Regions from separate parts of the Peribacillus sp. NPDC097198 genome, predicted to be linked through region 2. Evidence: riboswitches for the same ligand, from Rfam matches in the RefSeq annotation. Region 2 holds a riboswitch; each other region holds the start of a gene.

Region 1 (3,269 bases), on a different contig from region 2:
CAAGAATGCTCGTCGGGAACAACAATCAACTTGTCCTGCCGGTATCCCTATCGATTGGTGGCGCCTATTTACTCCTGATCGATAACCTGGCACGTTCTGTAACCGCTACGGAAATTCCGCTATCGATATTGACAGCCATTATCGGCGCACCATTCTTTGCGATTCTACTTAGAAAGACAGGAGGTGGGTGGTCATGAAAATCGAGGTGCAGGGAGGGAATTTTTTCTATGCTAAAAAAAGAGAGAAAGCTCCTTTTCTTTACCAGACCGACATTGACTTTTCGTTGAATGACGGAGAGATCATGGCGATCCTTGGCCCGAACGGTGCCGGTAAAACCACGATGCTGAAGTGTATCACCGGCCTTCTTGATTGGAAAAAGGGTCAAACGCTCATCGACGGAAAGCCGCTTACTGCGCTATCACGCAAAACGATCTGGAAACGAATCGGTTATGTTCCTCAGGCACATAAAATGGTTTTCGGATTTACTTTGGAAGAGCTTGTCATTATGGGAAGGGCGCCTTATATCAGTACGCTGTCCCAGCCTTCTGCAAAGGACCGGGAGGCTGCCATCGCTGCTCTTGAAATGGTTGGCATTGCGCACCTTGCCAAAAAGTCCTGTAATTCCGTCAGTGGTGGGGAATTGCAGCTGGCCTTGATTGCCCGGACGCTTGTATCGGATCCGGATGTATTGATTCTTGATGAGCCGGAATCGCATCTTGATATTCAAAAGCAAATCGTGATTTTACAGACACTTAAGCGGTTATCGAAAGAGAAGAACATTTCTTGTATCATAAACACGCATTATCCGAACCACGCATTCTACTTGGCTGACCATGTTTTAATGACTGCCAAGGAAAAGCGTGTGGTGTATGGCGAAGTCCGCGAAGTGATGACGGAAGCCCGGATGAAAGAGTACTTCGGAATCGAAATGAAGAAAATCATTTATGAGGAAGAGGATGACTTTTTGATTGAAACGATGGTGCCGAAAGATCTAGGTCTTTTACGTGATCAAAGTACATGCCGTTTTAATAGTGACATCTAAAGCTATAGAAGGCAGCCATGTGATGGTTGCCTTTTTGCGTTCCAAATCTTAATTTAAAGTAATCTGAAATATCATATAATACGATTTCCTAAATGGTGTATAATGAAAGGCAGTGAAATTATATACATATGAACAATTTGGTGTCTGTAAGGACTTGAAAGGGAAGTTGGTGAAATGCCAACGCGGTCGCGCCACTGTAAATGGGAGTTAACGGATGTATACCACTGTATGAATAATATGGGAAGGTGCCGTTAGCAATGACCATGAGCCAGGAGACCTGCCAAAATTGTACACCGGTAACCACGCGGATGGGGAGGTGTGTGGCAGAGCTATGTCCCTTTTTTGTTCCGTTGCCATACATGCATCCTCCGTTTTGATGGGGGATGCTTTTTTGTATGTCTTTTGATATTCGCAACACATGTGTGAAGGTCCAGAAATGAACTCAAAAATGATGGAGGTTTTAAGATGAGGAAGATATATAGTTTCATGCTTGTGATGGGATTGATGGTCGGTATACTGGTTGGCTGTAGCGATGCCTCCCAGGATGGAACAGGAGAAAACCAGTCGACAAAACAAGCTGTTAACCAGGGCTTCCCGCTTTCGTTACAAGATGCAGTGGGTAACAAAGTCACCATCGAGCAGAAACCAGAAAAAATTGTTTCATTAATCCCAAGTAATACAGAAGCGGTCTTTGCGCTAGGTTCGGGTGAGAAAGTGATTGGAGTGTCTGAAAATGACAATTACCCGGAAGAAACGAAAGATATTCAGAAGATAGGTGGAATGGAAATAGATACAGAGATGATTTTAGCCTTGCAGCCTGATATCGTTCTTGCTCATGAGAGTGCCCATAATTCCAAAGAAGGAATCCAACAGCTTAAGGATGCGGGTATTCCAGTTATAATCGTGAATGATGCTAAAAGCTTTAAAGAAGTGTATACGTCTATCGAGATGATTGGAACGGCAATAGGGGAACTGGATAAGGCAAAGGAAATCGTCAAGACGATGCAGACCAAGCTGGAAAAGATCAAAGAAAAGGCTAAGGCAATCAAGAGTGAGGATAGAAAAAGTGTTTTTGTAGAGGTTTCACCGTCACCTGAAATCTATACAACGGGAAAAAATACTTTCATGGATGAAATGCTGGACATCATTTCAGCGGATAATGTCGCAGGTGAATTGGATGGCTGGGTAAAACTCGATGAAGAGTCGATGATAGCGGCCAACCCGGATGTCATCATTACAACCTATGGTTACTACACAGGAGATCCAGTCAAAGAGGTAACGGGAAGAAATGGATGGGCCGACATTCAGGCAGTTAAGAATGGTGAGGTTTTCGATGTCCATTCAGATATTGTCACTCGTTCCGGTCCTAGGCTTATAGAGGGAGTAGAGGAACTTGCCAAATCAGTCTATCCGAACGTATTTAAAAACTAAACGGGCATTGGCCTATGTATTTGCCCTATCATTTTTGGTTATTTCGATATTGATCGGTATTTCCTTAGGATCGGTTTCCGTTCCGATACCAGTGCTTTTGCAAATCATTGGCAAGGAAGTCCTTCATTTGCCCCTGGCCATGGAACCGGATGGGACACTGACGAATATCGTGATGAACATCCGCCTGCCGAGGGTCGTGCTTGCAGGTTTGGTTGGGGCATCCCTTGCAATAGCAGGGGCAGCATTTCAGGGATTGCTCAGGAATCCCCTAGCTGACCCCTATACCCTGGGAATATCCTCAGGGGCTTCGCTTGGTGCAGTATTAACGTTGTTTTTGAATTTGTCACTGCCGTTTTTTGGCCTATATACACTGCCTACATTAAGCATTCTTTTTTCATTGTTGACGATTTTTTGCGTATTGACCTTTGCAAGAAAAATGGATCGTTCCATGAAGGTAGAAACGATTATTTTAACCGGTATCATTTTCAGCTCGTTTTTAAGTGCTTTCATCTCATTGATGATTGCATTGACGGGTGAGGAGTTAAGGCAAATCATCAGCTGGCTGATGGGAAGTGTCTCGATGCGTGGTTGGAGTCATGTCACGATCATTTTGCCATTTTTCCTCCTTGGTTCTCTCGTTTTGATGATGAATACCCACGAATTGAATGCCATGACATTTGGGGAAGACCGTGCGAGGCACCTAGGCGTGAATGTTCAGCGGAGGAAGATGCTGATTCTGATCGCCGGCTCGATACTGACAGGGGCTGCCGTTGCCGTATCAGGGACGATTGGCTTT
Region 2 (3,269 bases):
ATTACTATTTTAGTATTTTATTATTTTTTTAATATAATCTATATTATTTGTTAAATACAGTAATGTCAATTATTTTTTGAATTTTATCAAGATTATGAATCAAACGATCTACTTGCCCAGATTATAGTGGCCATTTGCTAAGTTACACGGAACGTCCCGGATCTTACATGGCCTGTCTGCGTAAGAATATGGACTTTGATCACTCCCATCATTAGAAAAAATATTATACTTGTAAAAAGTATGGAGAGATAATACATTTATTGTAAGTAAATTAGAAAATAAAGGATGATGAGTTTTTCCAAAAAAATGATTGGGGTGGAAAGTCATGCTGGAAATGAAAACGATAAACGATGTGGTTTGCGTAAAAGGGACACCGGAAGGAAACAAATCAGGCATGAGCGTGAATGTGTTCTTAACCGATGGCATGTTAGTTGATACGGGGGCAAAAATCTTGTTGAAGGAACTTACTCCATTCTTTGAAACCGCTGATTACGATATGGTTGCGCTGACGCATTATCATGAGGACCATACGGGTGGGGCCGCATGGATACAGGAACATAGGAACGTTCCCATCTATATTCATCCGATGTCCCTCGATATTTGTGCAAAGGATGCAGAATATCCCGATTACCGTAGAGTTTTTTGGGGAGATAGGGATGCCTTCAAGGCAGAACCATTAGGAGGGGTCGTCCATTCACGCACTCAAACATGGGAGCCAATCTTTACGCCAGGGCATTCGAGGGACCATATGGTTTACCTGAACCATAGTAATGGCATGCTGTTTTCGGGTGACCTGTTTGTAACGCCGAAAACGAAGCTCGTTTTAAGGGAAGAATCTATCCCGGTCATCATGGAATCCATCAAGAAACTGCTTCAGTATGATTTTAAAGAGGTCTTTTGCTGCCATGCCGGATATGTCCCGAACGGAAAGGAAATGTTTGAAAGAAAGCTCAGTTACTTGGAAAATCTGCGCGGTGAAATTCTGCGTTTGCATGATCAAGGATTGGAAGTCCATGAAATTCAGCAAAACGTGTTGCCTAATCGGTATCCGCTTATCGAGATATCCGGTCATGAATGGGATTCGGAGCATATCATTACATCGATACTGAAAGAGAGTAGGGTGTATTCAGAGGACAGAGGATAGATAGGGCCCAAGAACAAGGCAGGAGCCTCATTGTAATCCTAGTGAAAATTTGATACAGTTAAACTGAAAAATAGTATTTCGTCTAGAAATGGGTGCAGATAAGAAAGTGTAGCTTATCTGCTTAAAAGGGAAGTCGGTTAGAATCCGACGCTGTCCCGCAACTGTAAATGAGAGCGATTCGAAGGAATGCCACTGTCTTTTTTGCAAGAAAAGATGGGAAGGTTCGAAAAGCGATGATCATGAGCCAGGAGACCTGCCCGTTTTTAGCACAACGCCAGAAACCTACGAGGATAGGGGGTGTTAAGTGCGAAAAATTAGCAAGAACATGCTTTCTTATTTTTGTAGAAAAATGGGGAATCATGGTCATTTTTGTTATGTTTCGTTTGCACTCTAACAACTTCTGAATGGGAAGTTGTTTTTTGTTTTTTACAAGTCCATATTGGACAATATTCAAAAAGAATCCTGTTAATTAGACAGGACAGCTATCATAGGGGGCCATATCATTGTTTGGTACAGTTGAGCATTTTACGGACTATTTAAAAGCGCAAATCATGCGTAACTTTTGTGTGGAAGAAATGATATCTTTAGATGATTGCCGAGCAAGCTTGATTGAGGAAATCCAGGTTCATGGCAAAAACGTAGAAGATAGGAAAGAATACGAAGCAAATCTTGAAAGAGCCTTTAGCCAAGTGAATATAGAAATATTCGGCTATCAAGAAATCAAATAAAGAGCCGCCCATAAGGGAAGCCCTTGTTTTCAATCTTTATTGATGTTCGGTTCCGTTTCATCATGAAAGTCATGGGCTTCCTCAATGTTCAAGGTGTCCGCGGCTTCATAGACGTTTCCGCCAGCAAGTCCTTCATTGATGATACGATCGATATCGAGGTATACAGAATCCTTACCGTCATACTCGGTATCCTTCAGAAATGTAATCTTTTCTTTATCCAAATGAAATCCCTCCTTGGCTTTTTAATAGTGTTAGCCAAAGAGGGATTCTTTATTCTGTTTATTCGTACACGTGATACACCATTAAATCATGGATCATGCCCTTAAGTTTTTCTTCCTCTGATTCTTCAGGCGGATTGGTTAACCACTCGATGGACCCATCTTTATGATAGAGGGCTTGGACGGCCAATTTATTGAAGTAAAAGGAAATCTTCCAGCCAGGTAAATTCTTGTGCAACGGCTTCCATTGAAAATGCGTAATCATATGTATAACCTCCATATCGCTGTTTCTCATTTCATTATAATGGAAAAAGCAGGATGGAGGTTATTTTCTTATGTGATTCGGAAAAGTTAATTCAATGAACAGGTTTTTTAAATGTAGTAGGCGGCTCGCTTCAATTTCCTCTTCATCAAATTGCATGGGTTTTGAATTGACTTCATAAATGAATAGAGCACCGGATGTATCTTCCCCGATATCAATGGAGAATTCCCCAAGAAAGCCAAACTTCCTGGAGAGGATGATTCCACATCTTTGCGCAATGTTCGCCAACTTCCTGTTTAACGGCCTCGTTTGTAGCTGCTGATAGGGAAAAAGCTTTCCCCCCCTTGGCGTATGGGTTGTGATTTCCTGGGTTTGCGACATCCTCACGCCCTTGCCGGTCACTTTATAAAACCCATTTTCATAATGAACAAGAATACGGTAATCGTATCGGTGTCCATTCAGTTTCTTTGGAATGACCGCTCGTTGGGCCAGATACCCCCTCTTTTTGAGCGACGCCTTATTGGCTTCCCAAAACGCGGAGAAATCAGGGTACAATTCCTGATGTTTCAGGCTATTGAATTGGAGGGTGCCATCAGGTTTTTCTAGCAGGGTGTAGATGCCCTTACCTTGGCTTCCTTTGCATGGTTTCAAATAAATATGTTTGTGGAAATGTAAGAAGTCCGCTAGTTGGGTAGGGTCGGATAGGTCTATGGTCGATGGAAGATGGCGGGCTAGAGATCCATCTTCCGTCAATGCTTCGTACATCAAGTACTTATCCAAAAAATGAGGGTTGAATAAAGTGATGCGATGTTCTTTAAAAAAGGAAAGGAGTTCTTGAAAACTTTCCGATGCTTCGAATCCCCTTTTGGGAATGCGATTATAAACGATATCGGGCAGTGGTAATTTTACCTCATTCC
Region 3 (3,269 bases), on a different contig from region 2:
TCTAGGCTTTCCTCTGATGAAAGCAATCGCATGTATGAGGCTACGAGTTATTTAAAGGATAAGAAACAAATAAATTATGAGACTTGGGAGGAAGCTCGCAGTTTAGTCAAACAACGCCGTGAAATAATAAAAGAGTATTATGACGAAAAATATGAAGAATTGAACACGACAGTGAAAAATGAAGGGGAGGGTTTAAAAGAATCAATTAAAAAGAAAGAAGAAGAAATGAAAGAGAAATATAAAGATTAATAATCAAAGGGGCTGTCTAATAGCCCTCTTTCAAGAGGATTCATGCACAAAATAAAAGGCAGAAATGTTGTTAAATCAACGTTTCCGCCTTTTATTATATATACGATTTCGGCGTAATTACCCCTTTTGAGTGTGTCTTTATTTGAATAATTGCGGATATATGGTCTTTGCAGTTAGTTCTACGGCTTCTCCGATACGCGGTCCGGGACGTGACATGACGTCTTCGCTAAGCTGATATACTTGGTCTTCCTTCACGGCGCTGACATCTTTCCAACCTTTACGGGATTTGATTTCATCCACAGCATTGTCCACATAGCCTACGGTTGTGATGATGGCATCCGGGTTGCGCTTGACGACTTCTTCATCTGCTATTTTCGCCCAGCCCTTTTGGTCGGCAAAGATATTTTCGATACCGGCAGACGCCAAGATCTCTTGCTGGAAGGTTTCAGCTCCCGCTGTATAGATTTCCGGAGAAGGGCTGATTTCGAAATATGTTTTTTCTTTAGAATCAACACTCGCCACTTTTTCTTCAACATCTTTGATTTGTTTTTTTATGTTTTTGACTAGGTCATCCCCTTGGTCCGTTACGCCCATGACTTTGGCAATTTGATCAATATCGCTATATACATCATCAAAGGTCACGGCTGATTTAATAATGAAAATGGGAATTCCCGCATCTTCAAGCGGCTTTAATGCTGCTTCATCGCCAATTGTGTAGGCAATGATGGCATCCGGTTTCAAAGAGATGATTTTTTCGGAATTGATCGTCATCGAATCAGAGACACGCTCGACATCTTTAGCTTCCTCAGGATAGTTATCGAAATCTGTCGCTCCAATCACCTTATTCCCTACACCAAGGGCATATAAAATCTCCGTATTACTGGGTTGAAGTGAAACGACCGTTTCCGGAACCTTATCAAATGTGATTTCTTTTCCACTATCATCGGTGACGGTATAGGATTTGACTTCTTCAGTTGTTGCAGGATCTTTTTTCTCTATCGATTTCTGATCATCATTCGAGGCACATCCTGTAAGGAAAAGGGCGACCATCAGAAGGGCAATCCAACTGGATCTTACTGTTCTTATCATGTTTTATTCCTCCGTTTTCTTTTTCATTGTTTTGGTTGGATAGGATTTGCTGATAAAGGGAATCTCTTCGACACCCAGTTGTTTATTGACATAGACAGCCATCACGAATAGAACATTGGCAAGCAAATGAGCATAATCAAAAAGAATCGCGGGCACATCTTTTTCCGTACTGACTTTTTGCAAGGCACGGACGGATTTCTTGGCTTCACTACGGCAAGTATGCAAAATACAGGCTGCCGTCGATCCTTGGGGTAGCACAAATGTTTCGATGCGTTCTTTCACTTCAGCGACATAATAGTCATAGATTTCACTTAGGCGGTTTAGACCGTCTTCGGTTATGGCCAATTTCCCCCGGGCAGAACCATTTAAATGATAAGCCATCGGCAACAGTTCCATTAAATCCCTGTAGACTTCAGGAATCTCTTTCGTGAACGACGCTGCCAGTCCCATTTGAGTCGTCAATGAATCGGTGCGAATTTCATAATCAACGGTTGAAACTGATTCGCGCATGAATGGGTAGCATAAAAAGCGGGCATCCTTCTTTGCCATGATTTTTCCTCCTTTTTAATAATGTGAATGACCTTCGTATTGCTTTTCGGCGCAAAAGAAAAAGCCGACCAAAGGTATTGGTCGGCAAACAATCATCTATGTATCTCGAACGGAAAAAAAGATGGAAGATTGCCGTACAATCCTCCTAACTTCCGAAGAGCAAAATACGATAAAAAAAAGGCAGGTCTCCTGGCTCGTGCATCATTTTACTCTAAGAACCTTCCCATTTGGATTGAATGAATGGTATCGTGCGTGCGGATTCATTCACAAACAGTGGCATATTTCTTATTTCATTAGCACTTACAGTTGCGGAAACAGCTTCGGTTTTACACCGAATTCCCTATTAAGCTGACAAGTCAGCACCTATTTTCTGCAAGGTTTATATTCACTTAGTACCAGTCTATCATAATTAATTACTTAAATAGTGAAAAGATTTCAAGAAATCTCTTTTATAGGGGTATTATTCTAGTAAACTCACTTTGTAAGGATAAATTGGAGGTTAATGTAAAATGGATGTCGAATAAATAAGGGTTAAGCATGAGTGATTTACATAATCATGGGAGGTAGAGAATGGTTTATAAACAAGTGAATCAGAAACTGGATATGATTTTGGAAAACATTGAAAAGGTCATTATTGGAAAAAGAGATATAGCAGAACTAAGTCTTGTGGCGCTCCTTTCTGGTGGACATGTCTTATTGGAAGATGTCCCGGGCGTGGGGAAGACCGTCTTGGTCAGGGCGCTAGCGAAGTCCATCGGGGCGGATTTCAAACGGATTCAATTCACGCCTGACTTGCTACCGTCCGATGTAACGGGGGTATCGATTTTCAATCCGAAGGAACAAGAGTTCATCTTTAGACCGGGGCCAATCATGGGCCATATCATTTTGGCCGATGAAATCAATCGGACATCACCGAAAACGCAATCCGCCCTACTTGAAGGAATGGAAGAGGCAAGCGTGACGGTGGATGGTGTGACAAGGAAACTGGAACAACCGTTTTTCGTCATGGCCACTCAAAATCCAATTGATTACGAAGGCACATACCCACTTCCAGAAGCACAGCTAGATCGTTTTTTATTGAAAATGAAGATGGGGTATCCGGAAGTGGCAGAAGAGATAGAAGTGTTGCATCGGGCCCAATATACGGCTCCGATTGAAGAATTGGAATCCGTGATTTCGTTAGAGGAACTGATAGATTTGCAGATAGAGGCAAAGGCCGTGATCGTGGATGATACGATAAAGACGTATATCGTCGAGTTAGCTAATCAATCACGTAAGCATGAAAGTGTATATCTTGGGGTGAGCCCACGTGGATCGATTGCCCTAATGAAGGCAGCCCAAGCCTATGCGCTCCTAAAGGGAAGGGATTACGTTTTACCTGA
Region 4 (3,269 bases), on a different contig from region 2:
CCCGATATGATGATGACTGCATCCACATCTTCGTATTTCTTATAATTCCATTTCGATAAGGTATCGAGCTGTTCCTTAACATTCCCTTTTAGCAGATGACTGGTAATTTCGTCATCTTCAAGTTCCGCATAAGGATAGGCCCCCATTCTATAGGCTTCGTCAATCAGTTCCTTCAATAGGGCCTTTGCTGCAACAGGCCCACGGATCAAGACTCGCTCTTTCGCCTGCAGCCTCAGTGAATGATGAATCAGCTGCTTGGCAAGCTTGATAAGTCGCTCATCCTTCATTAGCCTGTACCTTATTTTTCTAGGTCACGAAGAGTTTCCAACGCTTCTTCGACGTGGCCCTTTACTTTGACTTTACGCCATTCTTTAACGATCGTTCCTTCCTTATCAATCAGGAAAGTCGAACGCTCAATGCCCATGTATTCCTTACCGAAGTTCTTTTTCAATTTCCATACGCCATATAATTCAGCGGCTTCTTGCTTTTCATCAGCAAGCAACAGGAAAGGCAACCCATGTTTTTCAATGAATTTTTCATGACGTGTTACCGGGTCCGGGCTAATGCCTATGATGACAGCATCAAGCTCTTCGAATTGTTCATTAGCATCACGGAAATCACAAGCCTCCGTCGTGCAACCGGGTGTCATGTCTTTTGGGTAAAAATATAATACAACGTGTTTACCCTTGAATCCTGATAGGGTAACTTGTTCTCCGTTGTTTGCTGGTAATTGAAAGTCTGGTGCTTTTTCTCCAATTTCGACCGTCATTCTAAACCCTCCATTTCTTTCATCATGGTAAGCGTACCCAATAATTGAAAGAAACACAACTTTCATTTCTTGTTCTTTCTTTCCTTCTGTTCAAAATCGATGACAGCCCTGATCACAAATGCCGCAGGAAGCGTATAGCCAATGAATGCTTGGATTGTCGCGATCATCCGGCCAATGCCGATTGGGGAGATATCCCCATATCCGACGGAGAACATCGTCATCGCACTAAAATAAAATGAGGTCTTCAGCTGCTCGGAAAAGGTCCCATCCAAGCGATTGCCCATATCAAGAATCACCGAATGATTCTGAAGCTCGTATAATAAATAAATCAGTGCAAAACCGACTAATAATGTCGCATATAAATTGCCGAGCCACAGCATATCTTCAAGAGAAAACTTCTTTGCCTCCGACTCAGAAAGAAATAAGGTCCGAATGCTCATCACCATGCAAAAGATAATCCCCACAATCAAAATATAAAAGGTCATCCCCCACGCCTCATTTCAAAAACAACCCACTTCCCTTATACATACTCTTTTCCGAGTCAATATATGCTCGTTTTAGGGGTCAGACCCTATTTCCCAGCTACTGCACCATCTAGGAAACATAGATACAGCATGGGTTCTTGTGCCATATGGTGGGGGTCAGACCCCATTTCCCGACTTTTTCCTTGTTGACCCATTTGGTTGGGGTATGCTAAGATGGGTTAAGTTTTTATAATATTTTGTAAATTTCAGCGTCCGTGTTTATGCGGTCGGAGTTTTTTGTGAATTTCATATGTGGAGATAGGTTCCTAAGCTTTTAGGATTAAAAGGGAAGTCCGGTGTAATTCCGGCACGGTCCCGCCACTGTAATGGGAATGTATAGCGCTTTTGTTTGATGCCACTGGTCCTTTTGGATTGGGAAGGCTTTTAGTGCTAAGTAAGAGTTCCCTGAGTCAGGAGACCTGCCTATTTCGACAACACTGTTTTAACCTACGGGAGATAGGGAGGTGTTAGGGACCTTATAATGATAAGGGGTATTTTCGTGCCCCTTTATTTTAAGCATTTCTAACTTTCTCTTTTGACGGTTAGGGATGCTTTTTTGTTGTTATTTCATTAAAAGGAGATGGATGTGTTGAAAAGTAGTAATATAGGGTACCCACGAATCGGTGAGGATCGTGAATGGAAACGTACATTAGAGGCCTATTGGGCTGGAACATTAAATGAAACGGAATTCATGGCGCAATTGGAAGCGATCCGTTTAGGCAATTTGCAAAAACAAAGAGATCAAGGCATCGATATCATCCCGGTCAACGACTTTACGTTATATGATCAAATGCTCGATATGTCCGTCATGTTCGGCCTGGTGCCAGAACGCTATTCGGCTTATAAAGGTCGCATGGTCCCCCTTTCCGTTTATTATTCAATGGCCCGTGGGAACAAGGATGAAGTCGCTTCCGAAATGACGAAATGGTTCAATACAAATTATCACTATATCGTTCCAGAGCTAAAACAGTCCCAGCTTACGTTGACAGAAAACAAGCCGCTTGCCGCTTACCGCGAAGCCAAGGAAAAACTAGGAATCGATACGAAACCGGTTATAGTCGGACCTTACACATTCATTTCTTTGTCAAAGGGCTATGAAAAAAGTGATCTTCCGGCCATCATCCTGAGCCTGTTGCCTTTATACACAAAAATTTTGCGAGAGCTGGAACAAGAAGGCGTGAAGTGGGTGCAGATCGATGAACCTTCCCTTGTTTCTTCCCTTTCCAAAGACGAGATGAAAACTGTTACATACCTGTATGAAAAATTGAACGAAGCTGTCCCCAACCTGAACATCATGCTGCAAACATACTTTGATGCTGTAGAACACTACCAAGAAGTGATCGACTTGCCCGTTCAAGGAATCGGCCTTGATTTGGTCCATGACAAAGGAAAAAATCTCAGCAATCTTCAAACAGTCGGTTTCCCGCAAGATAAAATACTTGGGGCCGGTGTGATTGACGGGAAAAACATTTGGCTTTCTGACTTGACGAAAAAAATCAAGTTGGTCGAGTCCATTACGAAACACGTAGCCGAAGATCGAATTTGGCTTCAACCTTCCTGCTCCCTGCTACATGTTCCAGTGACGGTTCGAAACGAGACAGAACTAGCTAGCGAAGTGAAAGAAGCCCTTGCCTTTGCTGATGAGAAACTAGAAGAAATCACACTTTTGGTCAGAGGAAACAACGAAGGTCCAGAATCAATCGAAGAAAAGGTGACGGCAAACAAAGCTGCATGGCAGACCTTAAATAATTCAAAGGCCAGAAACCATAAAGACGTTCAATCCGCTGTCGAACAGGCGAAGCAGCAATCCCATGGCCGTACCCTGCCATTTAAACAGCGCTATCAAAAACAACAGGCGTATTTCAACCTGCCCTTCCTTCCAACCACGACAATTGGAAGCTTTCCGCAGACCGCGGAAGTTAAACAGGCCCGCGGGAAATTCAAACGCGGTGAATGGACGGCTGATCAATATGAAG

What was found. A riboswitch is a leader RNA that binds a small molecule or an ion and turns the genes downstream of it on or off. The one in region 2 is predicted to bind cobalamin.
Region 1: another riboswitch for cobalamin. It lies ahead of ACIQXQ_RS02405 (helical backbone metal receptor); the one in region 2 lies ahead of ACIQXQ_RS04165 (hypothetical protein).
Region 3: another riboswitch for cobalamin. It lies ahead of ACIQXQ_RS18850 (hypothetical protein); the one in region 2 lies ahead of ACIQXQ_RS04165 (hypothetical protein).
Region 4: another riboswitch for cobalamin. It lies ahead of metE (5-methyltetrahydropteroyltriglutamate--homocysteine S-methyltransferase); the one in region 2 lies ahead of ACIQXQ_RS04165 (hypothetical protein).

What each region holds. Positions count from the first base shown of each region.
Region 1 covers NZ_JBIWDO010000001.1:499,924-503,192, reverse strand. Annotated here, with positions in the region: gene ACIQXQ_RS02415 (FecCD family ABC transporter permease) at 1-197, shown strand, start outside; gene ACIQXQ_RS02410 (ABC transporter ATP-binding protein) at 194-1,042, shown strand; cobalamin riboswitch at 1,164-1,341, shown strand; gene ACIQXQ_RS02405 (helical backbone metal receptor) at 1,508-2,473, shown strand; gene ACIQXQ_RS02400 (FecCD family ABC transporter permease) at 2,436-3,269, shown strand, end outside.
Region 2 covers NZ_JBIWDO010000002.1:232,661-235,929, forward strand. Annotated here, with positions in the region: gene ACIQXQ_RS04160 (MBL fold metallo-hydrolase) at 326-1,144, shown strand; cobalamin riboswitch at 1,218-1,419, shown strand; gene ACIQXQ_RS04165 (hypothetical protein) at 1,648-1,872, shown strand; gene ACIQXQ_RS04170 (hypothetical protein) at 1,902-2,093, opposite strand; gene ACIQXQ_RS04175 (YheE family protein) at 2,152-2,355, opposite strand; gene ACIQXQ_RS04180 (YheC/YheD family endospore coat-associated protein) at 2,416-3,269, opposite strand, start outside.
Region 3 covers NZ_JBIWDO010000015.1:48,420-51,688, forward strand. Annotated here, with positions in the region: gene ACIQXQ_RS18840 (VWA domain-containing protein) at 1-249, shown strand, start outside; gene ACIQXQ_RS18845 (ABC transporter substrate-binding protein) at 388-1,338, opposite strand; gene ACIQXQ_RS18850 (hypothetical protein) at 1,342-1,887, opposite strand; cobalamin riboswitch at 2,050-2,269, opposite strand; gene ACIQXQ_RS18855 (AAA family ATPase) at 2,458-3,269, shown strand, end outside.
Region 4 covers NZ_JBIWDO010000013.1:4,257-7,525, forward strand. Annotated here, with positions in the region: gene ACIQXQ_RS18025 (aminopeptidase) at 1-287, opposite strand, end outside; gene bcp (thioredoxin-dependent thiol peroxidase) at 299-769, opposite strand; gene ACIQXQ_RS18035 (potassium channel family protein) at 832-1,254, opposite strand; cobalamin riboswitch at 1,537-1,734, shown strand; gene metE (5-methyltetrahydropteroyltriglutamate--homocysteine S-methyltransferase) at 1,874-3,269, shown strand, end outside.